Regions from separate parts of the Exiguobacterium sp. U13-1 genome, predicted to be linked through region 3. Evidence: riboswitches for the same ligand, from Rfam matches in the RefSeq annotation. Region 3 holds a riboswitch; each other region holds the start of a gene.

What was found. A riboswitch is a leader RNA that binds a small molecule or an ion and turns the genes downstream of it on or off. The one in region 3 is predicted to bind S-adenosylmethionine.
Positions count from the first base shown of each region.
Region 1: another riboswitch for S-adenosylmethionine. It lies ahead of ESP131_RS00495 (alpha/beta hydrolase); the one in region 3 lies ahead of metK (methionine adenosyltransferase).
Region 2: another riboswitch for S-adenosylmethionine. It lies ahead of ESP131_RS04660 (2,3-diketo-5-methylthiopentyl-1-phosphate enolase); the one in region 3 lies ahead of metK (methionine adenosyltransferase).

Region 1 covers NZ_CP015731.1:98,502-108,422, forward strand. Annotated here, with positions in the region: gene ESP131_RS00475 (M20 family metallopeptidase) at 1-1,141, opposite strand, end outside; gene ESP131_RS00480 (MetQ/NlpA family ABC transporter substrate-binding protein) at 1,164-1,982, opposite strand; gene ESP131_RS00485 (methionine ABC transporter permease) at 2,002-2,652, opposite strand; gene ESP131_RS00490 (methionine ABC transporter ATP-binding protein) at 2,642-3,670, opposite strand; SAM riboswitch class I at 3,757-3,860, opposite strand; SAM riboswitch class I at 4,110-4,211, shown strand; gene ESP131_RS00495 (alpha/beta hydrolase) at 4,279-5,037, shown strand; gene ESP131_RS00500 (thymidine kinase) at 5,120-5,734, opposite strand; gene ESP131_RS00505 (DedA family protein) at 5,918-6,568, shown strand; gene ESP131_RS00510 (type B 50S ribosomal protein L31) at 6,604-6,849, opposite strand; gene rho (transcription termination factor Rho) at 6,941-8,314, opposite strand; gene ESP131_RS00520 (C40 family peptidase) at 8,668-9,345, shown strand; gene ESP131_RS00525 (SDR family NAD(P)-dependent oxidoreductase) at 9,417-9,921, shown strand, end outside.
Region 2 covers NZ_CP015731.1:891,524-901,444, forward strand. Annotated here, with positions in the region: gene ESP131_RS04635 (MBL fold metallo-hydrolase) at 1-514, opposite strand, end outside; gene ESP131_RS04640 (arsinothricin resistance N-acetyltransferase ArsN1 family A) at 575-1,063, opposite strand; gene ESP131_RS04645 (1,2-dihydroxy-3-keto-5-methylthiopentene dioxygenase) at 1,188-1,724, opposite strand; gene ESP131_RS04650 (methylthioribulose 1-phosphate dehydratase) at 1,741-2,361, opposite strand; gene ESP131_RS04655 (2-hydroxy-3-keto-5-methylthiopentenyl-1-phosphate phosphatase) at 2,358-3,017, opposite strand; gene ESP131_RS04660 (2,3-diketo-5-methylthiopentyl-1-phosphate enolase) at 3,014-4,204, opposite strand; SAM riboswitch class I at 4,275-4,376, opposite strand; SAM riboswitch class I at 4,582-4,685, shown strand; gene mtnK (S-methyl-5-thioribose kinase) at 4,765-5,931, shown strand; gene mtnA (S-methyl-5-thioribose-1-phosphate isomerase) at 5,928-6,977, shown strand; gene ESP131_RS04675 (sugar ABC transporter substrate-binding protein) at 6,989-8,071, shown strand; gene ESP131_RS04680 (sugar ABC transporter ATP-binding protein) at 8,068-9,576, shown strand; gene ESP131_RS04685 (ABC transporter permease) at 9,573-9,921, shown strand, end outside.
Region 3 covers NZ_CP015731.1:2,836,721-2,846,641, forward strand. Annotated here, with positions in the region: gene ESP131_RS14710 (peptidoglycan bridge formation glycyltransferase FemA/FemB family protein) at 1-880, opposite strand, end outside; gene ESP131_RS14715 (MDR family MFS transporter) at 1,064-2,242, opposite strand; gene ESP131_RS14720 (tRNA 5-(aminomethyl)-2-thiouridylate-methyltransferase MnmM) at 2,396-2,995, shown strand; gene ESP131_RS14725 (alpha/beta fold hydrolase) at 3,046-3,750, opposite strand; gene ESP131_RS14730 (GNAT family N-acetyltransferase) at 3,829-4,317, opposite strand; gene metK (methionine adenosyltransferase) at 4,456-5,664, opposite strand; SAM riboswitch class I at 5,793-5,919, opposite strand; gene pckA (phosphoenolpyruvate carboxykinase (ATP)) at 6,154-7,722, shown strand; one part of gene ESP131_RS14745 (IS3 family transposase) at 7,889-8,775, opposite strand; one part of gene ESP131_RS14745 (IS3 family transposase) at 8,775-9,051, opposite strand; gene ESP131_RS14755 (EAL and HDOD domain-containing protein) at 9,141-9,921, opposite strand, start outside.

The DNA of each region.
Region 1 (9,921 bases), 470 kb from region 3:
CAAGGACACGAAGTGCTGTCCGAGCGAGGATTTTTGCCCCCGTGATTAATGCTTCATCTCCTGCTTCTGAACGTGCCGCTTCTTTGAACGCTTCCGTATGGGCGACGAGATCATCTGGTCCAATCTTGATATACGGATGGATTGTCGGGATGACTTGACTGATGTTACCGGCATCCGTCGAGCCAAGACCCGGGCGTTCGTCCAAGTGAACGATTTCGCCGAGCGCCTCTGCTTCTTCTTGGAACAGACGGTCGAACGCCCGGTTGAAGACGAGGTTATCGACTTCATTTTGGAAAGCGATGACGTCAAGCGTCGCCCCGGTCGCGAGTGCCGCGCCTTCAGCAACGGCTTTGACTTTTTCCGTGACGGCATTCAGTCGTTCCCGTGTCGTCGCCCGGATGAAGAAACGTGCTTTTGCGTATTCCGGGATGATGTTCGGTGCATCGCCACCATGCGTGATGATTCCGTGGATCCGGACATCGTCCGGTAACTGCTGACGTAAGGCATTGATGCCGTTGAAGAGTTGGATGACCGCGTCGAGAGCATTGATGCCTTCTTCCGGTGACGCCGCAGCATGCGCCGGACGACCAGTAAAGGCAAAGTCGAGCGGATCGACTGCAAGCGAAGAACCCGTGATCCGTGTTTGTCCGGACGGATGGACCATTAAGGCTGCATCGATTCCTTCCAGCAACTGATGTTTGACGAAACTACCTTTCGCACTACCGTTCGGTCCACCTTCTTCGGCCGGTGTTCCCAGCACGACGACACTTCCACCGACTTCATCGAGCACTTTACTAAGTGCGATCGCTGCCGCAACACTCGTCGTACCGATGATATTATGACCGCATGCGTGCCCGATGCCTGGCAACGCATCGTATTCTGCCAGAAAGGCAATCGTCGCGCCTGATCGGTCGCTCGACTTCTTCGCGAAAAATGCTGTATCGTGCCCCGCGACACCAAGTTCTACCGTAAATCCTTCAGCCGTCAGACGTTCCGCATGGAGCCGCGAAGCAAAGAATTCCTCGTTCCCGATTTCCGGTGTCGCATGAATCCGGTGACTCGTCTCAAGATACGATTCTCGTTTTTGTTCGATGTCTTGTTCAATCGTCTCTACCCATGTCGTGCGTACTGGTGTCGTCATATAGTCCACTCTCCTTTTGAATTTATTCGCCGATGTCGCTTAGTGGAACGAACGTCGGGATCGTACTACCTTTGTATTCTTTTTTGATGAAAGCCGCGACATCTTTTTGTTGGTAAAGCGACGCGATTTTTTTCAATTCTTTTTTGTTTTTGTCTTCCGTCCGTGTTGCGATGATATTGATGTATGGTTTTGCTGTCTCGTTCTCATGGACGATCGAGTCCTTGATTGGATTGAAGCCAGCATCAACGGCAATGCCATTGTTGATGATCGATGCCGCGACGTCCGGTAAGACGCGCGGTGTTTGCCCAGCGACGATCGGAACGATTTTCAGTTTCTTCGGATTCTCGACGATCTTATCGACTGAACCGTTACCGTCGAAGTCGTCCGGTAACTTGATCAGACCGGCTTCTTGTAGTAACAAGAGGGCGCGCCCCATGTTCGTCGCTTCGTTCGGAACGGCGATTTTTCCGCCGACCGGAATGTCTTTGACATCCTTGTATTTATCCGAGTAGATCCCCATCGGTGCAATGACGGTCGTCGCGATCGGTGACAGCTTCAACTTGTGTTCCTTCTTGAAGGCGTTGAAGTAGGAAATCGTCTGGAAGGCATTGGCGTCGATCTCACCCTCAGCCAGTGCCATGTTCGGCTGGACATAATCGGAGAACTTGACGAGCTCGATTTTGATGCCCTCCTTTTCTGCTTTTTTCGCGACATAGTCCCAAACTTGTGTGTCTGAACCGCTGACACCGAGTTTGATCGTCTTTTCGTCTTCTCCTGATGCTGCGCACCCGGCAAATAAAATCGTCGTTAGTGTTGCTCCAATTGCTACTGCTTTTTTCATGGCTGAATCGCTCCCTTGATTAATGTCTTCTGATTTTTCGTGCGACGATATTGCCTGTCGTCTGTAAGCCTTGAACTAAGATGACGAGAATCCCGACCGTGATGATCATGACTTTCGTGTCGAATCGTTGATAACCATAGGTGATCGCTAAGTCACCGAGACCACCGCCTCCAATCGCACCTGCCATCGCTGACGCCCCGATCAAGCCAATCGTCGCGATCGTTAAGTTCAGGATCAGTGAACCGAGTGCTTCCGGTAGGAGGAAGCGGAAAATCGTTTGAAACGGTGTCGCACCCATCGCTTCTGCTGCTTCCAGAACACCTTTATCGACTTCGAGTAACGAGCTCTCGATCAGACGCGCCATGTACGGTGCGGCGTAAAAGACGAGCGGGACGATGGCGGCTTCGGTTCCGATCGATGTCTGGACGATCAAGCGCGTCAACGGGATGATCGCGACGAGTAAGATGATGAACGGAATCGAACGGAAAATATTGACGATACTGTTGAAGAACGTGAACAGCGGGACATTTTCAAGCAATGCTCCTTTTCGCGTGACGACAAGTAGGATACCGAGTGGTAAGCCAATCAAAGTCGAGAATAAGAGTGAGACGGATACCATCGTCATCGTCTGCAAAAATGCCGTCCAAATATCACTGTAATTAACTAGCATGGGCAAGCACCTCCTCGACTGTCACCTGTGCCTGATCGATATAGTGTAACGCTCGTTTTACTTCAGCCGGCTCACCGATCAACTCGACGAGTAAGGTGCCAAACGGCGTATCCTGCAACTCTGTGATGCTCCCGTGCAAGATGTTGACATCGACGTCAAAGCGTTTCGCGACTTGCGATAAGAGCGGCTGCCCCGTGTGATGTCCGAGAAAATGAATCTTATAGATTGGATGTGCATTTCGCGACTCGATCAACTGACGAATCGATGCTGGAATTTCGTCATGCATGACGGACCGGACGAAGTTTTTTGCCGTCTCGGTCTGAGGGCTTGAAAAGACGTCGAAGACCGTTCCTGACTCAATCAACTTTCCAGCTTCGATGACGGCGACCCGGTCGCAAATCTCCCGGATGACGCCCATCTCGTGGGTGATCAAGAGAATCGTGATCCCGTACTCCGCATTGATGCGTTTTAATAACTGGAGAATATGATGCGTCGTCTGGGGATCAAGTGCTGATGTCGCTTCGTCACATAAGAGGACGGAAGGTTGCGTCGCCAGTGCCCGGGCGATGCCAACACGCTGTTTCTGTCCACCGGACAATTGATCTGGATAATGATCCGCCTTGTCCGCGAGATCAACGAATTCGAGCAACTCCGTCACTCGGCGGCGAATCTCATCTTTCTTGACGCCTGCGAGAACGAGTGGCTTTGCGACATTCGTAAATACTGTGTTCGCATTCAATAGATTGAAGTGCTGAAAGATCATTCCAATCCGTTGTTTTGCTTGGCGTAATTTTTTCGGAGACAGTTGCGTTAAATCTTCCCCATCGACCGTCACCGTTCCTGATGTTGGTCGTTCTAACAGATTGACACAGCGGAGCAGTGAACTTTTTCCGGCACCGCTAAAGCCGATGACACCAAAGATTTCGCCTTTTTCGATCGTCAGGTCGACACCGTCGAGCGCTGCGATCGTCTGATCCTTCGTGACGTACGTTTTTTTGACTTGATGAAATGCGATCATTCCGTTTTCCCCCTTCATTCAACAAAAAAGGTCCCTTCTTGAGAAACAAGAAGAGACCTGGATCCGCACAGTGGCAGAATCCACTCCACTCATCTCTCAGACATCTGTCTGATGGAATTGGCACAGTGCTCATAATGAGTCTGTTGCCGAGGTTTCGTAGGGCCAGTCCCTCCACCTCTCTGGATAAGTATTGCGGTATGAAATTCGTATGTGTGGTGTTGCGTTGTTGCTTATGTCGTAAAACTAATTTTTACATTACGGGTCGAACCTTTAAAAGTCAACCAACTTTGCAAAAATAATCCATTTGACGCATATCGATTGATTGACAAGTTATGGATTAGCTTAATGAACGAATCGTGATTCGTCAAGAACGATTTGACAAGTCATTTTTGGTCGTGCTACCATCGTCTCAATGATTAATCCGACAATTCCAATATGATATTTATCAAGAGTGAACGAGAGACCTGGCTCTATGACTTCACGGCAACCTGCAATCTGTAAGGTGCTCCGACCAGCAAAGCGCGGCTTTGGATGATACGGTGAAAAACTCGTGGGCGTCCAAGCAGTGACGTCGACGAGTTTTTTTCATGAATGGAGGAAAAAGAGTAATGATGAACTATCCTGTATTGACTGGTGCTGAAGCGTTTTATTTTCAAGGTGGACCGATTGGTATTCTAATCTGTCATGGTTTTAACGCCACTCCGCAAAGTGTCCGGGACGTCGGTGAGGCATTCGCCGCTGAAGGTTTTACCGTCTATGCCCCGCGCTTACGTGGACATGGAACGAACGTCCGCGAGTTTGAACAATCGACTGCTCGATGTTGGAAGCAAAGCCTGCAAGACGGCTATGAACGTTTACAAGAAACATGCGATCAAGTCTTCGTCATCGGTCAATCGATGGGTGCGACGCTCGCGTTATCGCTCGCCGCTGACGGGATTCCGTTTGCCGGCATCATTACGATCAATGCTGCACTCTCCGTTCCATCCTATGAAGCACTTTCGTTCGAGGACGGTCCACAGTATTTACCGGAAGGAGCACCGGACATCAAACGGTCTGCTTTCGAAATCATCTATGATCTCGTTCCGAGCCGTTGTGCGTTCGAACTCGTCCGTCTGATGGATGAGACGAAAGGACGTCTTGGATCGATCCTTCTTCCGACATTGATTCTTTACTCGGCGACGGATCACGTCGTTCCGCCGTCGAGCTCGGATTATCTACATCAGCATATCGGGACGAATGATAAACGCAGCTACTGTTTACTCAACTCGTATCACGTCGCGACACTCGATCATGATCAGGATTTGATCGTTCGTGAGACAATCCACTTCATCGAACGCTCAAGCCGATTCTCACAGGAAACAGGATAATAAAAAAAACAGCTATTCGTTTCCAAGTAGAAGCGAATAGCTGTGAGATCAAAGGACGACCATCATCGGCTCGTCTTTTTATTTATCTTTCTTGATGCTGCACCGATTGGAGCGGCTTCGGTTTTCCAGGCACCTCATGACAATGGCGGCACCGTGGCTCATACGACTCTGAAGCGCCGACTAGGATGATCGGATCATCGTAGTTCGCTGGTTTTCCATCAATCAACCGTTGTGTCCGGGAAGCCGGATCACCACAGGAAAGACAGATGGCTTGCAGCTTCGTCACGAATTCTGCGCGCGCCAGTAATTCCGGCATCTTGCCGAATGGCTCTGCCCGGAAATCTTGATCAAGGCCTGCACAAATGACGCGTTTTCCGTCTTGTGCGAGTGCTTCGATGACTTGTACGATCTCATCATCAAAGAATTGAACTTCATCGATTCCGACGATTTGTGTTTCCTCCGCTACTGCTGCGTAGAGATCGCGACTCGTCGCCATCGGAATCGCCACGACGGAGTTGCCGATATGAGAGACGACATGCTCTTCATGGTACCGGTCGTCGATTGCCGGCTTGAATACTTGAACGGGCAGTTTGCCGTACTGCGCCCGTCTAACACGACGAATCAACTCTTCCGATTTCCCGGAAAACATACTGCCACAAATTACTTCGATCCAGCCGTACTGATTTATTACATGCATCATCGTCCGACACCGTCCTCTAAAAATAGTCACTTTAACGAGTATAGCCCGAAACGGTATCGAGAAAAAGGGTTGACTTCCGGAAATCAAAATTCATTTTTTCTTTACCTAGAATTTTTGTCCTTTCATTCCAACCGTCCCCTATTTCCTGTACACTGAAGAAGAAGACTCTCACGAAAGAAGGTGTCCCCGATTCATCATCTCTTACATGACATCCTGCACCAATATGGTGCCCTTGGTCTCTCCGTCCTTCTCGCAGGTGGTATCGTGGGATTGCCGGTTCCTGATGAGACCCTACTCGTCCTGTCCGGTTTTTGGATGCATCAAGGCAATCTACCACTCGTCGGTACGATTCTCGCCGCTTACGCCGGTAGTTGCATCGGGATGACGATCAGCTATTTACTCGGATTAAAACTCGGTATGCCACTACTGCATCGTGTCGGACCGAAAATGCGCATCTCAGAAAAACATATTCTTTCCGCTGAAGCCGGATTTCGTCGTTACGGAAAATCGGTCTTGATCATCGGTTACTACATACCCGGTCTCCGCCAACTCTCTGCCTTTTTTGCAGGTGTCTCGAAAATGCCATTTCGCGTGTTTGCAAGTTACGCGTATACAGGTGCGTTGATTTGGATCAGCGTGTTCTTAGGTGCCGGCTACTTCGTCGGTCGTCATCTCTCGTTCCACAAAGTCATGGATTATATCTTGGCACATCCGGAAGTCATGCCGTATTTAACTGGAATCGCCGGTGGAATCGCCTTCTCGTTCGTCTTGAAGACGTATCTCGCTTACCGTTCACAATTCAGTCTATACAAAAACAGCCTGCTTCCGTAATGGAGGCAGGCTGTTTTTTAAGAACCGACAAGTAATTACTTGCGGCCGTATTTTTTGTTGAAGCGATCGACACGACCATCTGCCGCGTTGAACTTTTGACGACCTGTGTAGAATGGGTGCGAGTCTGAAGACACATCCACACGGATGAGTGGGTACTCGTTACCATCTTCCCAAGTGATTGTTTCGTTCGAAGAACGAGTAGAACCGCTTAAGAATTTGTACTCAGTCGTTGAATCCATAAATACTACTTTGTTGTAGTTAGGGTGAATTCCTTGTTTCATGGTTGATTTCTCTCCTTCCGCCCTGGTTCATTTGCTGAGCCAGAGTAAGTTACCTTCCTATACTAAACGATTTTTTTATGCGTCGCAATAGTTATTTTTCGGTCGGTGTTTCCTTCTTGACGGTACGCGGTTTTGCTGGTGCGCGTCGGACCGCCTTCTTCTTTTCTTTCTCGAGTTCAACGAAAAATTCTTCATTGTTTTTCGTGTCACGAATCTTACGCAGGAACGTATCGACGAACTCGTTCGACTCGTTCATCGTCCGGCGAATCGTCCAGAGCGCATCGAGCTGCTCTTTTGGAAGCAACAGTTCTTCCTTCCGCGTACCCGATTTTCGGATGTCAATCGCTGGGAAGATTCGACGCTCTGACAACTTCCGATCAAGATGCAGTTCCATGTTGCCAGTTCCTTTGAATTCTTCATAGATGACGTCATCCATGCGCGATCCCGTCTCGACAAGCGCCGTCGCAAGAATCGTCAAACTACCACCGTGCTCGATGTTTCGCGCCGCACCAAAGAACCGTTTTGGTTTATGGAATGCAGCTGGGTCGATCCCGCCTGAGAGCGTTCGTCCGCTTTGCGGCACCGTTAAGTTATAGGCCCGTGTCAGACGCGTGATCGAATCCATCAAGATGACGACATCCTTCTTGTGTTCGACGAGTCGCATCGCCCGCTCGAGGACCAGCTCAGAAATCCGGACATGATTGTCTGGTGTTTCGTCAAACGTCGAACTGACGACATCTGCTCCTGGAACCGAACGCTCGATGTCCGTGACTTCCTCAGGTCGCTCATCAATCAAGAGAATAATCAGTTCGACATCCGGATGATTCTCTTGAATCGAGTTCGCGATTTCTTTGAGGAGTGATGTCTTCCCTGCTTTTGGTGGTGCGACGATCAAACCACGTTGACCAAATCCAACCGGTGCGATCATATCCATGACACGAACGGATAGATGGCGTGGCTCTGTCTCTAGACGCATCAAACGATCCGGATAAATCGGTGTCAATGCCGGGAAGAATAGACGATTACGGGCTGTATCCGGTGCTTCACCGTTAACGGCTTCCACGCTAAGTAATCCTTGGAACCGTTCGTTTTCCTTCGGTGGACGGACTTTACCTGTGACGACATCACCATTACGTAGATTAAAGCGTCGGATTTGAGATGCTGCGATATAAATATCTTCAGAGGATTGGGAATAATTGATAGGACGAAGGAAGCCAAAGCCACCATCGTTTTGCATTTGTGGATTGCCAGGGATGACTTCGAGTACCCCTTCGAGGAAATAAAGACCAGTCGATTCAGCCTGTGCTTTTAGAATCTTGAACATCAACTCGCGTTTACGAGCTTCCCGGTATTGTGGGACATTTTTTGTCTTTGCGATTTCATAGAGTTCTTTTAATGTCAGTTGACTCAATTGAGCCAGTGTATAGGAACGTTCTGGTTTATCTTTTTTATCAGTTGTTGGCATGTTCTTCACCTATTCTTTATAAATTCAACTGCATTCAGCATACTTCCATACATACAGCAGGAGGTATGTAATTTTATTCGTGAACTAAAGGTATCATATTTTTTTGATTCGTCGTCAACAATCCTTTGCGTTTCTTACTTTGTAATATTCAAAGATATTATTTCAGTTATGTTACAAAAACATCTGTTTTGTCTTCTAACTGAAAAAACGTTTTCAAGTGTGCTCGTGCTAAGATATTCCTGCAGACAAAATTCTTACACAGTTGTAAGGTAGACTGCTTAATCACACACTTAATGATTTCATCATATAACTTACGGACGCAACACACTACATTAAACGGAGGAATTCTTAACATGAAACGTTTTCTAGCATCGATCGCGACAGCAGCCTTAGTGGTTTCAGGTTTTACATCAGTGGGTACAGGTAAAGTTGAAGCAGCGACAGTCACGAAAGTCAAGATCACGGACAACGGTCTTCGTGTTCGGACAGCACCTTCTACGAAAGCAAGCATCGTCGGGAAAGTCAACGCTGGTCAAGTCTTTACATACAAAGGCAAATCAGGCAGCTGGACAAAAATCTCATACGGCGGTAAAACACGCTATGTCTACTCACAATACACAAAGACATACAAATCATCTTCAAGCGCTAAAAAATCAACAAGCTCTTCTTCAAAACGGACGAAAATCCTGAACGAAGCAGCTAAGCACAAAGGAACTCCATATGTATGGGGTGGAACGACAACTCGTGGATTCGACTGCTCTGGTTTCACAAGCTATGTTTACAAGAAAGCAGCAGGCAAAACATTACCACGTACGTCTTCTTCACAATATTCTTCTTCTAAGAAAGTCAGCGTTTCAAGCGTACAACCAGGAGATCTTGTCTTCTTCTCACACGGTAGCGGCATTCAACACGTCGGGATCGCAACGAGCAAGTCAAGCATGGTTAACTCAGAAACAGGTGGCGTTAAATACTCAAGCTTCAAATCAGGGTACTGGGGTTCACGCCTTGTCGGCGCTGGATCTTACCTATAATTCATCATCTCAAAGCGGTTGAGCATTGGCTCGATCGCTTTTTTTCATCTCATTCATAAGGAGGAAACAAGATGCATGTCTTAATCACAGGTGCTTCAAGAGGTCTTGGTCGCGAATTCGCTTATCTCCACGCAATGCAAGGGGATCACGTCCTGCTCGTCGGACGCGATGCGACAGCTCTATTCGAAACGAAGTTCCATGTCGAGCGACTCGGTGGAACGGCAACCGTCTTTCCGTATGACTTAACGAAGCGGACGCATCGACTGGCACTGTTTCGGGCAACGGAACAGATTCCGGTCGACTGTGTCATCAACAACGCCGGGATTGGTGTCTTCGGTTCTTTCCTTGAGACCTCGTTTGAAGACGAGTCTCGGATGATTGCCTTGAACATCGAAGCATTAACACACGTAACGAAGGTCTATGCCTCTCGCATGAAAGAACAGGGAATCAAAGGACGGATCGTCCATCTCGCGTCAACGGCTGCATTTGAAGGTGGTCCATGGCTGAGTGTCTACTACGCGACGAAAGCCTATGTCCTTCACTTCTCGGAAGGATTAACGGAAGAGCTTGCAGCAG
Region 2 (9,921 bases), 1.3 Mb from region 3:
GTGTATGTTGTTCGATTGCATGCGCGACCTCGTCGCACCAGATCGTATCACCGGCGATATAAAGTGTTGGTTCGTCCGGATGGGTGAGGACGAGCCCAGACACACGTCCCATCCGTTCGCCGATTTCACCGACACCATGCTGTCCACCTGTTCGATGGACCTGGATATCACCGATCGTTACACCGGAATCGAAGGAAGAAACGTTCGTGAAGCCGGCTTCTCGAATGTGCTGCGCGTCTTCTTCTTGCTGCGCATAGAGTGGCAAATGCTTGGGTAGAAGTTGTTTTGCAGCATCATCGAAATGATCGGCATGCAGATGCGTGACGAAGACAGCGTCAGGATCGAGCAGTGTGTTGACATCGACCGGTAAGTCGACGAGTGGATTAGCGACGGCATTTGGTGTTTGACCGAAGGGAGGCAAGCTGCCTTTTTCGCCGAGGAACGGATCAATCAATAAGACTTGATTGGCATACGTGACAACGAGTGTTGCATTACGAATTTGTTGAATATCCATTAGGTTCATCCTCTCTCAATGACTCGGATTAACTATTCCCCGTCTGGCATTCAATGAATCCTATCGCAAGCGTTTCTCCATCGCCATGACGTCGACATATTCACCGTTCAACTGTCCTTGCTCCTTAAACGTTCCGACGATCCGGAACCCGGAGCGGATATAGAGTTTTTGTCCGATTTTATTGAATGGGAAGGTGAAGAGAATGAGTTTATGCATCTGATGATCACGGGCGTGTTGCTCAGCCGTTTCAAGCAAACGTGTGCCAATCCCTTGTCCACGATGAGTCCGGGTGATATAAACCGAAATCTCACCGACGGATGCGTAGACAGGACGCGGATTATACGGATCGAGGGAAATGAAGCCGAGGACACCTGTGTCATCTTCAGCGACATATCCGGCATATCGATCGGTGCGTTCCGCATACCATTGGGTCATGAAGGATAAGTCCTTTTGGTCGGTTTCAAGCGTTGCGATCCGATCTTCAATGCCTTCGTTATAGATGGCAAGAATCGCTGGTAAGTCGTGTTCCGTTACGGGACGAATATGCATGACGCTCACTTCCTCATCGCTTTTCCTTCATTATATCGGTTACGTATCAATGTAGTGATATGTTTGTGCGATAAGAAAAGCACTGATTCCCTTCATATGAAGGAAAACAGCGCTTTTATCGATCTTAAGAGACCGTTGACGTCTCATTCTCGTAAATCGGAACCCAGCCGTCTGTCGTGACGAAGATCCGAACAGCGACGACTTTACGATCGTCTTGAAGCGTAAAGTAGTGGCGTGTGTTAACAGGAACGGAGATTAAATCACCAGGATTGAGTTCGATGTTATAGTAGCCGACTTCTTCGTCTTTGATCGCGAAGACGCCATGACCGCTGACGATGAAACGAACTTCATCATCCGTGTGATGATGTTCTTTCTGGAAGTTGACGAGCAACTCATCAAGGTTCGGTGTCGTATCCGAAAGTGAGATGATATCAGCTGTCTGATACCCACGACGTTCTGATACGTCTTTGATTTCGGGAGCGAACGTATCGAGAATCGTTTGTTTGTCTGCATCCGTCAGTGTGAAGTTCTCAACGAGAGGCGCTGGAAGTTTCGAAACGTCCCACTGTTCGTAAAGAACGCCGCGTGACGCAAGGAAGTCAGCGACTTCCGTTTGATCCGTATACCGTGTGTTTGTTTCTTGGAATAAGACTGTTGCCATGAGATAATTCCTCCTTTTAATGAATGGATTGACGGCATGATTGCAACGTCAACGTGTAATTGAATAAAAACTCGAAGGCTTCGAGGTGTTTCTTTGCTTCAAAGGCGGTCGGTGCCCAGACTGTGATCCCGTGATTGCGGATCAGGACGGCACCACTGTCTGCTGTGACATGCGGTGCAAAAGCAGCGGCAAGTGTCGGGATGTCCGCATGATTTGGAATGATCGGCACCGTGACCGTTGCATCTTCTTCCCACTTACCGAGTGCCTTGATGATTTCCTGTCCGGAAAAGGTGATACTGCCTTGATCGCCATAGAGTTCCGAAATCACATTGTTCGCAATCGTATGGACATGCAGGGAACAACCAGCGTCCGTTCGATTGAACACCTCGACATGGAGCAATGTCTCAGCGGAAGGACGCCCGGATTGCTCACCGATTAATTGACCGGTCGCATCGACATGAACGAAGTCGTCAGGAGTCGTCTGCCGTTTATCTTTTCCGCTTGCCGTCACAAGGAATTCAACCGGAACACCGGACGTCCGAATGGCGAGATTGCCACTCGTACCAGGGAACCAATCGCGCGCCGCAAGCTCTTGTTTGATGGCGCGTAGCTCTTCATACCGTCGCATGAATGTCATGTTGTCACCTCCGTTCGTGTTAAATCATGAACGATATCGTGGAACGTCTCAAACGGTGTATAGGCGATATCGTTTTCTTCACACAACGTGATCAGATAATCACGGGCATAGACACGATCTGCTTGTTTCGCGAGTTCGAAGTCCGTCACCGAGTCGCCGATGACGATGATGATGTCACCGTCTTTACGCAATGTCCGGGCAACGGATGTTTTACAACAGCCGCACCCGTTCGTGCAATGGGCATCGCAGGCGTTTGGCCAATCGATATGGACGAATGGACCACTGAAATCGGCGACGTTACAGTAAATCTGTTCTTGTTCAAGGAATGGCGCTAAGATTGGTTCGACGAAAAAGTCCATTCCACCGCTGACGATCGAAAAATCGATTCCTTGACGACGACTGTACTGAAGTAACTCCGAAAATCCGTCGCGAATAACGGCGCGCTCCAATAAAAAGTCAAGATAAGACGTTTTCCCATCAGATGACAGAAGTGCGAACATTTGCCCGACGCCACTCTGAATCGATAGCGTCCGGTCGAGTACGCCGCGTTTCAACGGTTCGAAGTCACTCGCTGGCGCAAATGCCTGCATGAGTGCGATGATGTTATCCTGCGTCGTCACCGTACCGTCGAAGTCACAAAGAATCCGTACGGTCATGACTTGATCCCCCAAGCGTCGAGGGCGATCCGTAATTCTTCATGACGCGATGCTGCCGCCGATAGGGATTCATTTGCGAGTGCCGCATCGAGTGCCTGACGGAAAGCAATGACACCAGCCGCAGCACCTTGCGGATGACCATGTACGCCGCCGCCGGCGTTGATGACGGAATCGATACCGAAGTCCCGTACGAGTTGAGCGACGAGTCCAGGATGAATACCAGCTGAAGGAACCGGGAAGATCGATTTCGTCTGACCGAGACGGGTCGCTTCGACCGCGATGCCACGAGCGACATCCTTTGGCAAAGCGACATTGCCGTAAGGAGACGGGAATAGCGTCAAGTCTGCTCCAGCAGCACGCGGTAATGTGCCGAGTAAGACAGGAGCTGCGACTCCGTGATTCGGGCTAGCGATCAACGCACCGCTATATGCTGGATGATTGAAGATCGGAACGTTGATTTCCGGATCACTCGCCAGTTCGCGTAAGACGTCGAGTCCGTATGTGAAGGTATTCAGCAAGAATGCGGTCGCTCCAGCATCAATCAATCGCTTGGCTTGATCCTTGAGCGTAAAGACGGGACCACTGAGTGTGATCGCATATAACGCACGTTTACCGGTCCGGTGGAAGTGAGCATCGATGACCTCACGTCCGATTCGTGCCCGGTCAATCGTCGGTGTCAACGGATTGTCGTATAGGATCTCATCGTCTTTGACGAGGTCAATCCCACCAGCGAGTTGTCCTTCGAGTTGATCACGAAGGAACGATAAATCCCGTCCGATGACTCCTTTGAAGATGCTCATTAATAATGGGCGATCTTCGACACCGATCAAGGAGCGGACCCCTTCGATCCCGAATTTCGCACCTGGAAAGTCCGACGTAAATGTATCGGGTAATAGCAATTCCGTTAGTTTGATTTCACCGTCGAGTGAGAGTTTCCCGAAGACGGTCGTCAGAATCGCAGAAAAGTCGCGCGACACGTTATGTTCCGGATAACGAATCGTGATATATCCTTTGCCATCGCGCTCTTCGGTATGTACGACTTCCCCTTTGAACGAGGCGAGTTGTTGTTGTTCGAGATGATTCAGTTCCGTCCAAGAACCGACTGTCAGACCAAGCGCGAGTTGTTCAGCGCGTTGCTCGAGTCGATCACGGGCAGTCAATTGATAAGTAGCAGTGATATAAGCCATGTCTTTCCTCCTTCAACAAAAAAATGGTCTCTCGTCAGTGACAAGAGACCATGAATAATTCGAACGTGGACTCTTATCTGTCAGCTTAGTAGCTGCAAGAATTAGCACCGTGCCAAAAGGTCGGTTGCTGCGACATCGTAGGGCTTGTCCCTCCGTCTGCTCTTGATAAGAATTGGATGAAATTGTGAAATCTAATTGCAATTTTTACATGAGAATCGTCACTTGTCAAATTATTTTTAGAAAATTTATTTTTTTGAAAATACTCTTTCTATATATGGCATGAAAACGATATCGATTTCTGCTTGATTTCGATTTGACAGCGAGGAAGTCGATTGCGTAAGATTCAAATCAATATCACACACGACAACTACATACGACTCTTATCGCGAGTTGGCAGAGGGAATTGGCCCGATGACGCCGCAGCAACCGACCACTAGGCACGGTGCTACATCCAACAGACGTTTCGTCTGAGAGATAAGAGGACGCAGTGACTTTCCTGCGCCTCTTTTCGATGACGAAAAGAGGCGCTTTTTCGTGTATTACATTAGGGGGAAACTGAGATGACATACAAAGCATTCACAGAACAGGACGCGATTGAACGGGTCCGCTCATTAGGACTGATCGGCGACGGAGCCGTCGAAGCAGAAGAGATTGGCGATGGGAATCTTAACCTCGTCTTCCGAATTCGAGAAGGTGAACATCGATTGATTCTAAAACAAGCACTCCCGTACGCAAAAGTCGTCGGTGAGAGCTGGCCATTATCGCTCGAGCGGGCGTGGATTGAGCAATCCGCACTCCGTGAATTCGCCCGGCATGCCGTGCCGTTCGTACCACGTGTTTTTCATGCTAGTCACGAAGAGGCGTATACGGTCATGGAAGATCTTTCACATCTGACGATCGTTCGGACTGGACTGCTCGCGGGTGAACAGTATCCGTTGCTTGCGGAACATATCGGTTCTTATCTCGCTCGGACTTTATTCCATACATCGGACTTTGCGCTTGGTCCGGTTGAAAAGAAACGTGTTGCTCGAACGTACTACAATCCAGATTTGTGCGATATCACAGAAAAACTGATCTTCACAGATCCGTTTCATGACGCGGAGACGAACGAGATTGAAGCCGGACTGGAGGAAGAAGTGGCACGTCTTTGGGCAGACGATGAGTTAAAACGCGAAGTCGCAAAACTCGAAGCACTCTTCATCACGAAAGGGGATGCGTTGCTACACGGCGATCTACATACAGGAAGCATCTTCGCTTCGGCGACGGAAACGAAAGTCATCGATCCAGAATTCGCCTTCTATGGTCCATTCGGATTCGATGTCGGGCAATTCATCGCCCATCTTTTCTTCGCGGCATATCCAGATTACCCTACACGACGTGACGCAAGAATCAAGGACATCGATACGTTCTGGCTGACGTTTGCTTCAACGTTCCGTGCCTTATGGGAACGGGAAGCCGTCGAACCATTCCAGGCATCGGGACTTGTTGATGATGTACTGAGTACGATTTTACAGGATGCCCTTGGCTTTGCCGGTTGCGAATTGATTCGGCGGACGATCGGTCTCGCACCAGTCGCTGATTTAGAATCAATCGATTCAACGACGGAACGCTTAGAGCGAAAACGTCACGCCCTCCGTCTAGGAGCAGCGTTAATCAAACGTCGGACAGAATGCCGGACATTTGATGATTTACGAAACTTTGACGTAACGGAGGAGTTAAGCCGATGAGTGCATTTGTTCAAAGTATCCGTTACGAAGACCGTGTCTTGACGATTCTTGATCAGACACGTCTACCGCAGGAAGAACACTATGAAGTCATTACTGATCTTGCGCAAGCAGTTGAGGCAATCAAACAATTGCGTGTCCGGGGCGCACCTGCGATCAGCCTATTCGGTGGATTCGTACTCGTTCAGGAAGCGTACCGGTTTGAAGCAGAACTGTCGATCTATAAGCAAGCTTTGCTTGAGACATCAGCGACGTTACTCGCGACACGACCGACGGCCGTCAACTTACGAAATGTCCTCGATCAATTGAATCCAATCATTCAAGACGGAACGTCGGTAGAAGAGATCCGTGAACGGTTGGAAAAACGAACAGTCGCCTTATATGACCAGGATGCGCAGACGTCACGTCAAATCGGGATTCATGCGTTGGAGTTGTTCCAGTCAGGCGACCGGATCCTAACGATTTGTAATGCTGGATCGATTGCGACTGCTGCTTACGGAACGGCACTTGCGCCGTTCTATATCGCAAAAGAACGTGGCATTGAATTATCCGTTTTTGCGAGTGAGACGCGACCGTTACTGCAGGGGGCACGGCTGACAACATGGGAGCTGCAACGTGCCGGCATCGATGTCACATTGATCACGGACAACATGGTCGCTCATACGTTGAAAGAAAAACAAATCGACGCGATCATCGTCGGTGCTGACCGGATTACACGAAATGGGGATACAGCGAATAAAATCGGAACATTCCAATTGGCATTGCTCGCGCAAGCCTTCGATATTCCGTTTTACGTCGCGGCACCACTCTCGACGTTCGACTTCTCGCTCGTTTCCGGTGAAGCGATTGAAATCGAAGAGCGTGATCCGCAGGAAGTGACGGCAATCCAAGGTGTCGCGACAGCACCAGCGGGAGTCGCTGTCTTCAACCCAGCGTTTGATGTCACACCACACACATTAATCACGGGCATCATCACGGAACTCGGTGTCATCACGCAACCAAATGAAGAAACGATTGAACAATTAACAGGGCTTCAACCCCTCGGATAAGGAGATATGTCATGAAAAAATTAGCTTACGCCGTCCTAGCACCGGCACTGTTACTAGCGGCTTGTGCGAATGGAGAAGCGACGACGACGAAGGTCGTCAAGGATGTACCAAAAGGGGTTCAATCGGACGTCAAGATCGCCGTCATCCGCAACCTGGCATCGGACGACCATACGAAACAATTCCTTGATGGCGCACGAAGTGAAGGGGAAGCACTCGGCTTTAAAGTCAGCACGTTCATTTCAGAAGGGAACGACGTCAAGTTCAAGGAGCTTGTCGCGCAAGCGATTCAGCAAGATTATGATGGGCTCATCATCTCGCACGGCAAGGAAGACTACGCCTATGACATGATCAAACCGGCGGTCGATAAAGGACTGAAGGTCGTGACGTTCGATACGGTCACGAAGAAAAAAGGAACGGCGCTAAAAGGTGTGACGGAAACGTTCCAAAACGATCATCAACTCGCGAAGCTATCGCTCGATGAAGTGACGAAGGTGACGGACAAAAAGCCGGTCCGTGTCATCAAACTGTGGTTCGGACCAGGTTTTGCCCCACTCGATCGTCGTCAGGAAATCTATAAGACGTACGAAGCAGATGGCAAAATCAAAACGCTTGAGACGGTTGGACCGACAAACTTCCAAGACGTCCAAGGGGATATCGCAACGAAGATGAATGCGATTCTCGCGAAATACCCGAAAGGAAGCATTGATGCGGTTTGGGGAGCATGGGACGAAGTCGCAAAAGGGGCATACAAATCGCTTAAGGATAATAAACGTCAAGAAATTCCGTTGATCTCGATCGATGTCTCGAATCAGGACATCAACTTGATGCGTGAAAAGGGCAGTAACTGGGTCTCGACGAGTGCGGTAGATCCATTCTTGATTGGACAAACGGACATGCGATTACTGGCTAAGAAAATTGCCGGCGAGAAGACGCCGGATAGCTTTGATCTCGACGCAAAACTCGTGGAGCAGAAGGCGTTGAAGCAGGATACGACGATGTACAATCTCGATACGATCATCAAAGGTTGGAGTACGTCGGATAAATTCAATGAGCCGTGGATGGACCGGTTGCGTGACGTCCATAAAAAACAATGACGTCTACCAATCATCACTTGAAGATGACTGGGATTTCATTGGCGTTTCCAGGAGTGCAAGCCTTAAAACAAGTCTCGTTTGAAGTGAAATCCGGTGAAATCCACGCGCTTGTCGGTGCGAATGGTGCCGGTAAGTCGACATTGATGAAAGTCTTATCCGGAGCGGAAACGGCGGACGAAGGAACGATCCGTCTCGACGGGAAGGAGTTGTCCATCACGTCACCGCGTGATGCGAAACAGATTGGGATCGACCTCGTCCAACAAGAGGTCGATGTGGCGCTTGTCCCGTATTTGACGGTCGCTGAGAATATCTGTCTCGATCTGTTGACGGACGGAACGATGACTGGCTTCGTATCCCAGCGCCGTTACATACAGCGTGCCAAGGAAGCGTTAGCGACATTACAGGCGGATATTTCCGTCAAGACACGCGTCGAGGAGTTGCGGCTTGCTGAAAAGCAACTCGTATTGATTGCCCGCGCCCTCGTCCAAGAACGCCGTTTTTTGATTTTGGATGAACCAACGGCACCGCTCAGTCAGGCGGAAACAAGCCATCTCTTTTCAGTCGTGCGTCGTTTAGCCGAACGAGGGCTTGGGATCATCTTCATCTCGCATCGTTTACAGGAACTATATGAGATTTGCGACTCCATCTCGGTCATGCGCGACGGTCAACTCATCTCGCGACATCTTTTGACAGACATCACGAAGGAAGCTGTCGTTGAGCAAATGCTCGGGCGTCAGCTTACGTCTGTTGCGAAAACGTCACGGGTAAACGCGACGAACGTACTGACGGTCGAGAGTGCCACGAATGCGGACGTCCACGATATTTCCTTGACGGTTCAAGCAGGTGAAGTCGTTGGTATCGCGGGGCTTGTCGGTGCCGGTAAAACGGAATTATGCAAAGCATTGTTCGGTGATCGCCCGTTTCAGGAAGGGGAGGTTCGTATAGGTGGAAAAGCCCATCGCCTTCGCGATCCACAAGCTGCGATTCAAGCGGGCATCGGTCTCGTTCCTGAAGAACGGCGAAAAGAAGGAATTCTTGTTGCCGATTCTGTCGCAGAAAACCTGACAGCAGCGGCAGCTCATGATTTCGTCAACCGCTGGGGGCTGATGGATCGTCGCAAAGAAGCAGATCAGGCATCGAAATGGGTCAAGGAGCTCGGTATCAAAGTGGCAGACGTGAAACAGGAAGTAGGTCAACTATCCGGTGGGAATCAACAAAAAGTCGCCATCGGAAAATGGTTACTGACCGATGTTTCTGTACTCGTCTTGGACGAACCGACAAAAGGTGTCGACGTCGGAGCCAAACAAGACATCTATCGTCTGATTGACGGACTCGCGCAACAACAAAAAGGGATCCTTTACGCGACGAGTGAATGGGATGAACTTTTGACCGTCACGGACCGAATCTACGTCATGTTCGATGGACGGATCGTCCATGAAACGAAGACGGCGGATACATCAGAAGAAACCTTGTTGTGGTATGCGACAGGAGGAGGGCAACGATGAATGAGGTAGTATCAAAACAAACGAACCGAGGGAAGGGTTTACGTCCCGTCCTCGGATTCTTGAACGACTGGGGGATCGTCCTCGCGATCCTTGCCCTCGTCCTGTTTTTTGCGACGACGGCTCCGACATTCCTACAAGGAACGAATTTGATCAATATTTTACGCAGTATCTCAATCGTGACGATCATCGCGATCGGCTTGACCGTTTCTTTGACGGTCAATGGATTTGATTTATCGGTCGGGTCGACCGCGACGCTTGCGAGTTCTTTCGTCGTTTCATTTTTCGTCTGGTACAGTCTGCCGCTCGGTGTCTCGATTGGTTTAGCACTTCTCTTATCTCTTAGCG
Region 3 (9,921 bases):
GGCATTTACTCTCAAAGAGACTATCCCGTTCTTGATATCCACCCCCGAGATGTTGTTCGACGAGACCGCGTGCTTTCGCCTGAAGAATCGCTTCGTACTCGAGTCGCTGATTCGGAAACATCTTCGATTCGTCCCGCTTACAACCAATCAAATGACCGTGGGCATATTCTTTTCCGAGCAATACGAAGTATCCACCAACAGGTTCTCCGTCGATTTCCGCAATCAGTAACAATGGCTCACAGAGTGGATTTGCTTCAAATAATTGCTCAAAATAATTCGCTGTAAAATAGTAATGAGTCGAAGCATTCTTCCGGTCCATCGTTTCATGATACAACGCTACAAAAACAGGTAAGTCGTCTCGTGTTCCTGTTCTAACAGTTAAAGGAGAGGCAAGCGATTTGCGAATCATACTTCTCGTCTTCTTATGAAATGTTTGCATGATGTCCTCTATTGAAGGGCGTAAATCGATACTCGTCGTATGACGGATGAAAGAGACTTTCGTCCAATCCCGCATGAAGCGTTCATTCCCCGTCAATGGATTAAAGCGAATCATTTCCGAGACGATCGCTTCTCGCTCTGCCCACCTTTCGAACAATAAGCGTGCATGCTGCATTTCAGTCGCAGTCAGTTGACCAATGATTTCCGGTCCACCATAGCCATACGGCGTGATGAGATCTGAATAAGGCGTATCAAAAATCCGGCGCTTTAAAAACGGATAGAACAGGGTTCCTGCATCACCTTCATAACGGAACAGCACCGCTTGCTCAGACGGTCTAGCATTGAGCGTGACGTATTGGTGACTGTAGAAGATATCAAGAGGCTGTTGCTGTACGTGTGTCGTCCAAGTTGCGGCATCTGTGATGAATTGACACCTTTCCATTCGTGCACCTCCAGTCAAAAAGAAGCAACGTTCATATGACCTTTCTTTTCAAGTTCTTGCTTAGAAAGTACCCGTTTCTTTGCCGAAATATTCCATATTATTAAATGTTTATTTTATGTTTTTAGAACGAACGACGTAACAAAAGACAGCGAATCATAGTGTCCGCTGTCTTACAGATGATGCTCATGATGTGATTTTAGGAATGGCACGAAGGAAGACGACGCCCGCTAACAGGATCAATCCAATCAATGTCAAGAAGACCGCTGACATACCGGATAAATCGTAGATCAACCCTCCAACGGTCGGACTGATCATCCGCCCTGCTGAAGCAGCGATATTGACGTACCCTTGGAATTCTCCTTCTTTTCCGATTGGCGCGAGTCTCGCCGCCATAGCAGGAACCGCTGGCCAGATGAACATCTCACCGACCGTCAGGATGATCATCGCGACGAGGAACATCTTGAAGCCACCTGCGAACGGAACGATCAGATAAGACAAGAGGAAGATTCCTGTACCGGTCATCAGTTGTCGTTTTAAGTCATCTCCAAACCAACGAAGAATTGGTGTTAGTAAAGGTTGCGCGAACACGATGAGTGCTCCGTTGATCGTCCAAAGAATCGAGTATTCGGAAATAGTGACACCGAGCGATTTCGTGTGTACAGCAAACGTTCCCTGCCATTGCACATAAACGAACCAAAGTAAGGCATAACCAATCGAGACGAGCAACATCGTCCGTGCCGCACCGCGTGCAAGGGGCATGCGTGTCGTTTCGGTCTCGTCATGGGCCGCATGCATCCGCGCTGGTGCCTGAATCCAGGACAACCCGACGAACAAAATGATGGCAAAGGCGATGTAGAGGACGAGATTGGCGATGAAGATGTACTGAATCGAAAAGGCAGCGATTTGACCACTGACAGCTGTCCCGAGCGCTACACCGACGTTTTGTGCGACATAGATCGCATTAAAGGCACGACGCCCGCCTTCAGGCCAAATGACACCCGTCATCGCGTAGATCGTCGGAAAAACCATCCCACCGACGAATCCAATCAATCCAAGCATCGCGACGTATCCGAGGTACGTCTGATGAAACAGCAACAAGCCGACGGAAGACAGGACAAGTCCGATGACACTGATGACGAGCGTCTTCTTGCCGCCGAGACGGTCAAACGCTTTTCCACCTAAGTAGTTTCCGACGATTGCTAAGGCCGAGTTGACGAACAACGCCATCCCTGCTTTCGTCATCGACTCTCCTAAATATTCATGTATATATAATGTATTAAACGGCCATAAAAAAGAGGATCCCGTCGTATTGATGGCCATCGCAAGGACAAGGATCCAGACCGCTTTTGGTAATTTTGGCATACCTGTGGTCCTCCTATTTCATTCTCAACCTTGCCACTTTACGCAATCCGTCCCTTGTCTGTCAAGCCACTTCGCTTTTCGTCAACGAATCAAAAAATGATATAATGCAGAAAGAATCTTGCACATACTGAACCATTACTAGAAAAACAGACTATAGGAACAGGAGTCTATGCCATGTCACTTGCCCGTGTACTACCTTATACGAAACAATTACTCGAGTCCGTTATCGAGCCCGGAGACTGCGTCGTCGACATGACTGCCGGAAATGGACATGATACGCAGTTTTTAGCAGAATGCGTCGGTCCAGAAGGTCGAGTCCTTGCGTTCGATGTCCAGGCACAAGCCATCGAGGAATCGACGCGACGTCTCGACGAAGCCGGAATGTTAGCACGCGTCGACCTTTATCATGAAAGCCACATCCATGTCGGTGCCCGTCTTTCGGACGAACAACGTCCCGTTCGTGCCGGTGTCTTCAATCTCGGATATCTGCCTGGAAGCGACAAATCGATCACAACGACAGGTGAAGAGACGCTCGAAGCACTCGATGCCCTCCTCCCGGTCCTCGCTCCCGGCGGTCTTGTCGTCCTCGTCGTCTATCACGGTCACCTGGAAGGAAAACGAGAGCGCGACGCCGTCCTCGATTACGTGACAGCCCTTGATCAGCAAGATTACGCCGTTCTTCAGTACCGTTTCTTGAATCAACAAAATCATCCACCGTTCATCATCGCAATCGAGAAAAAAGTACGCGGATGATTGGACACAAAAAAGTGATGCCTTTTTTTAGAGGCATCACTTTTGTTATTTCATTCTTCAACAAGCTTAAAGAACAACATTAATTTTTCTGCAAACCGTGTGTTCAACCGTTCGAAACTAAAATGCGGAAATCCGTGTAGACGTTGTAAGTAAATCTGATCGCCACCCATTTTCCGGCATACTTCAAGCGTCAACTTGACGTCTGCGAATTGATCGTCCGGTGCATAAAAACAAGCCAAGTTCACACGCGGCAGTTTTTTTCGTTCCTCGTCATGTACGACGATCTCTTCTTCGATTTCCCGGTACTGTGCATAGGTCAGTTCACCGATACGAACAGTATCTTCCGTACTTTGACCAAACGGTAACGTACCGAGTGGCGCATCAGGTCGGAAACGATCGAACGCACTTGCGAAGACTTGTTTGACGCCTCCGAGTTGTTTTGAAGGGTGCCAATCAAACAACGGTGAAATGAACGACAGACTGGCGACCGGTAATTCATATTCTTGCAACAGACGATTGACGACGAGTGCGCCCATGCTACAGGCGACGATATGAATCGGTAACTTACGTTTTCCGGCTTCACGTAATGCTTCTTTTAATAGTTGACCATGTTCTTCAAACGAGATACGACGTGGCGCGTCGACGAGCAATACTTCATACTCTCGTTCGAGTACCCGAATCAAAGCTTCACTCGGACGGGCACGCAGTTGTAACGGATAGACTAATACGATGATTCCTGTTGGTTGTTCAACCACAAACTCACCTCTTCACTTCATACTTCCTTTTCACGATACCTTATTTCAAGCGCAATCGAAACCGTCCCAAGACGGATTTCACGAGGCGACATGGCGAAGACGAATGACAGATTCTACTTGCCCAAAGACTTCTTCCGTCATCTCACTCAGTTCTTCAAAACCAAATGAGGTCAAGAACTGACGTGCTTTATAGTTACGTGCTTCCACGTAGACTTCGAGTGGGACGGCTCCTTGTCGTTCGAGTTCACGGATCAGACGTCGCCCGATACCATTTTGCTGATATTTCGGTAAGACGTACAGACGAACGATCTCCCACGTTCCCTCAACATCAACAGCATGAATGAAACCGACGATTTCCTCGTCGATGATTCCGACATAAAAATACTCTCCCCGTGCTTCTTCCGCCGTCCGGATCGCACGAACGACTTCTTCTTGCGGATACGCCTCCTGCACGAAATGCGCTTTCGAACGTTCGGAATAGATTTCTGCATACGTATCCAACCAAGATGTGACGGCAATGTCATGAATACGTCCTGCATCAGCTGGAATAGCTTCGCGTATTTCCATAATCGGAACCCCCCTTTGTATTCATACGAATCGACTCATGTACTTTTACCCTCTTCTAGAAAAAACATTCGTTTCCTGCAAAGTTCCCCGTAAACAAAAAAAGTCCGAAAACCCGCGTAGGGTTCTCGGACTTTTTGATTATGCGAAACGTTTTGCTTGTTCTTCAAGAACTGCTGCTTTATCTGTTTGCTCCCATGGAAGCTCAACATCTGTACGACCGAAGTGACCGTATGCAGCTGTTTGACGATAGATCGGACGACGGAGATCAAGCATGTTGATGATTCCAGCCGGACGAAGATCGAAGTTTTCAGCAACCAATTCGACGAGTTGCGCTTCAGGAAGTTTTCCTGTACCGAATGTATCAACCGCGATTGATACTGGGTGCGCGACACCGATTGCGTACGCAAGTTGAACTTCTGCTTTGTCTGCAAGACCTGCAGCAACGAGGTTCTTCGCGACGTAACGTGCTGCGTATGCAGCTGAACGGTCGACTTTCGTTGGATCTTTACCTGAGAATGCTCCACCGCCGTGGCGTGCGTATCCACCATACGTATCAACGATGATCTTACGACCAGTCAATCCAGCATCTCCTTGTGGTCCGCCGATAACGAAACGACCAGTTGGGTTGATGAAGAATTTCGTTGCTGCGTCGATGTATTCAGCCGGGATGACCGGTGTGATGACGTGTTCTTTCAAGTCAGCTTGGATTTGCTCAAGCGTGACTTCTTCTGCGTGTTGTGTCGAGATGACGATCGTATCGACACGAACTGGCTCGTTGTTCTCGTTGTATTCGACCGTGACTTGTGTTTTTCCGTCCGGACGAAGGTAGTCGAGTTGACCGTTTTTACGCACTTCTGCCAAACGGCGTGCGAGACGGTGCGAAAGCGAGATTGGAAGTGGCATGAGTTCTGGTGTTTCTTTCGTTGCGTAACCGAACATGAGACCTTGGTCTCCTGCACCGATAGCATCGATTTCAGCATCAGACATGCTGCCTTCACGTGCTTCAAGCGCTTGGTCGACACCAAGAGCGATGTCTGCTGATTGCTCATCGATTGATGTCAATACAGCACACGTGTCCGCGTCGAAACCGTATTTCGCGCGTGTATAACCGATTTCACGAATCGTTTCACGAACGACTTTTGGAATGTCGACGTAAGTGGATGTCGTGATCTCACCTGCAACGAGAACGAGACCTGTTGTAACAGAAGTTTCTGCCGCAACACGTGCGTTTGGATCCGCTGCGAGGATTGCATCAAGAATTGAATCCGAAATTTGGTCACAGATTTTATCTGGATGACCTTCAGTGACTGACTCCGACGTGAAAAGTCGGCGATTAAGGTTTGTCATGTATGACCCTCCCAAAAAAGAATTTGACGGTGTACTCATTTCCCCTAGTTGAGTGGGACGGTAAAATGAAAAAAACCTTTCCAAGTCCAAAAAATGGTCAGGGAAAGGTTGTGCGTTCTTCCTTTACCCTCTTATCGTTCGAAGTGTTTACTTCGCTTCAGGAGAGCACCTTTTCCCTCATTAATATGTGAATTAATGTAGGACGGTTGCCGGGTTTCTTCGGGCCTTGTTCCCTCCACCTGCTCAGAATAAGAGTATCCGTTACGAATTACATGATATAAAGTTGTAACTACTCTGTCAAGCAAGGTTTCAAATTCTAGTCGAAACTTTTTGAAAGAGATGTTAAACTGTTAATGCTGAAAGCGTTTCCAGATAAATAGAAATCAGCACCAGAAAATGATTGCTCTCTCTTTAGTATGTCATATATAATAAATGTGTCATACTAAAAACGATGAGCCAAAACCAACGTAGGGGAAAGGTGGGGTCAGGATGCCGATGACGGTCCTGAATATCGAAGAACTACTCAAGAAAGAGCATGTGTTCAAACAACTATCTGTTGCTGAACTTGTCGAACATGCGATTCGAAACGAAGAAGGTGTCCTTGCTGAGAACGGCGCATTATCTGTAGAAACGGGGAAATTTACAGGTCGTTCACCAAAAGATAAGTTCATCGTCCGTGATTCTTCCTGCGAGTCTCACATTGATTGGGGTCACGTTAACCAACCAATGGATGGAGACAAATTTGAACAATTGTTGCAGAAGGTTCTTCGTTACATGAACGAAGCCGATCATCTCTACTACACAGAAGCTGCAGCAGGTGCAGATACGCACTTCACCCTTCCGGTCCGTGTGCTCACACAATACGCTTGGCATAATCTCTTTGCCAAACAACTCTTTTTACGCGAATATCCTGAAGTGGCTGCCTTTGAACCGTTCACGGTCGTCTACGCACCACATTTCAAGGCAGATCCTACCGTTGACGGAACGAACTCTGAGACGTTCATCGCCATGTCGTTCGAACACCGAATCGTCTTGATTGGTGGAACGGAGTATGCGGGCGAAATCAAAAAATCAATCTTTTCCGTCATGAACTACCTCTTGCCACAAGAAAACGTTCTTTCAATGCACTGTTCGGCAAACGTCGGACACGAAGGTGACGTTGCCTTGTTCTTCGGTCTATCTGGGACTGGTAAGACCACCCTTTCCGCTGATGATAGCCGCCAATTGATTGGTGACGACGAACATGGTTGGTCACACGATGGTGTCTTCAACATCGAAGGAGGATGTTATGCGAAGACGGTTAACCTGTCACGTGAAAAAGAACCACAGATTTTTGACGCAATCCGCTTCGGAACGGTTCTTGAAAACGTCGTTCTTGATGAAACACGTCACCCTGATTACGATGACACATCGTTGACGGAAAATACGCGTGCTGCTTATCCGATTACAGCAATTGATAACATCGCTGTTCCATCACGCGCTGGTCACCCGAAGACGATCGTCTTCTTGACGGCTGATGCGTACGGTGTCTTGCCTCCGATCAGCAAGTTGACGAAAGAACAAGCGATGTATCACTTCCTATCAGGTTATACATCAAAACTCGCTGGAACAGAGCGTGGTGTAACGGAGCCGGAAGCAACGTTCTCAACGTGCTTCGGTTCACCATTCCTTCCACTCATGCCTGAAAAGTATGCGACGATGCTCGGCGAATTGATTGATCGTCATGGTGTCACCGTTTATCTCGTCAACACCGGCTGGACGGGTGGTGCTTACGGTACGGGTAGCCGCATGAAGCTATCCTACACCCGGACGATGGTCAATGCTGCCGTCAACGGTACACTTGCAACGATTCCAACAGAAGAACATCCGATTTTCGGACTTCATATGCCACTTGAAGTTCCAGGTGTTCCAAGCGAGTTACTCAATCCGGTACGCGTCTGGTCGAATCCGGACGAATACGACACACAAGCGCGTTCGCTTGCTGAGAAATTCCAACACAATTTCCTTCGCTTCGAAAGTGCGACAGATGCAATCAAGTCAGCTGGTCCACGTCTATAAAAAAAGAGCCCTCGGGCTCTTTTTTTAAGCTTAGAAATCGGTAAATCTCTTAAGAAATTAATTCATGATTAACAAAAAAAGAAGTGCACGTTTTTCTCAATCAAGAAAAACATGCACTTCACTTTAGACTGACCTAGCAATATGAGACACATATAAAACACCTTGATTAGGCTGCCTGTACACCGTATTTTTTCGGTGTCAGGTAGCCTAATTTTTCTTGGATTCGTTCTTCGTTATAGTAATTTAAGTAATTAGTAACGCGTTCAGAGACCTCATGGTCTCTTAGTGAATTAAATTTGACGTACTGGAATTCCTCGGACTTTAAATTAGAGTGGAACGATTCGATAACTGCGTTGTCCCAACAGTTTCCTCTACGAGACATGCTGCTTGTTAGGTGATTCCTTTTAACGAATTCTTGAAAGGCGTATGACGTATAAACACTTCCTTGGTCCGAATGAAGGATGACCCCTTCGGGATAGTTTCGATTCTCAAGCGCTATCTTCAACGTATCAATCACAAGAGACGTTTGTTGATGCTCGTATAACTTGTATGCGATGATTTCGTTATTAAAAAGATCCATGATGGTGGAAAGATATTTCGTCGTGCTGCCGTATTGGATATAGGTGATATCCGTCACCCACTTTTGATTCGGTTTACTTGCTGTGAAATCGCGCTTGATGAGATCCGGTGCCGTTATGATGCGCTCACCTTGAGACTTCCATCTTCGCTTCGGCTTGATCCGACATTGGAGATGGTGTTTTTGCATGATTTTCTGTACGGTATTCCGATTGGCTTTTAACTGATAGATTTGCTGTAATAATGCCTTTATTTTTCGATGTCCATTCCGATACTTCGTCTGTTTACTTAGTTCAATGACGGTTTTTTCGAGCACCGAAGGTGCTTTCACAGATTCCTTAATCCAACGGTAATAGCTTGCTCTTGGTACATTCAAAGCGCTAAGAATGGCGGTGATTGTATACTTTCTCCGAAGAAACTCTACAATTTTTATGACTACTTCTTTCTCAACTCTCTTTCGATTTCCATGTACTTTTTTAAGATCTCATTTTCCATCTTCAGATGTGACATTTGTCGTTCTCTCTTGTCATCCTCACTCGCAGAATATGGACCATGTCCATAGGTATATTGTTTACCGATTGGCTGATCAAATCGATAATGTTCGTTAGAGCGATACCATCTCATCCATGTTTTGATTTGAGATTCATTTTTGATTCCGTACTTCTCCATGATTTCTCTCGTCGTTAACTTACCACTCAGCTTATCTTTGACTACTGCCCATTTCACTTCACTTGAATATACGTTTTTGCCCATGCAAAAACACCCCCGATGTTAGTACTTTTTAAAAGTGTACCACTCCGAAGGTGTTTTATATTGTCTCAAAATTTTAGGTTAGCCCACTTTTAGTCTAAAACAGAATCCGTTTTTTCTTGAAGATGTGTTTCTTTTTGGTTGAGCCACTCCTGACTTTCTGCTAGTAGCGCATAGGAACGAGTAAGCGAGACACCTAAACGTTGACTGAGCAGTTCGAACTGATCAAAATCACCGCGATCTGCACTGATTGCAAGCACTAAACAATCCCGAAACGGATGATCTTTTCCTTGTAGAACGACCTTTAGAGAATCTTCAATTGGCAGTTGGTCGATGATGTCGTCGATATCCACAGACAATAACGCATCAATATGTGATAACAGACCGATCATATAAGCACTCTCCGGCTTTAACGTACGCGTCTCTTTCGCAAACAACTCGCAAAGTTTTGCACAATGTAAGGAAGACCGGAGTAACTCATTTGACCATTCGTAAGGACTAGCAAGCTTCATCTCGCGTAAGACAATTAACGAAATCCAGCTTTTGAGTTGCGAGAAGCCTAGCAATGAGATGGCTTGACGAACAGAGCTGACCGTATTTCGTAATCCCATGCCCGGAGAATTGATCAGTTGCAGTACTTGAATGCTGATATACGGATTTGCTTCAATCTCATCAATGACTTCATCGTATTTTTCGTCCGTATCGAGCCATTTTAGCATCTTCAGCAATACCGGCAATTGAGGAGGGACAGCTTTTCCCTTCATCAACATTGGCTTAGCGTAAAAATAGCCTTGAAACCAGTCATATCCCATGGCAAGACAACGTGTATGATCCTCGTGTGTCTCGACTCGTTCGGCAAGCATCTTAATATGG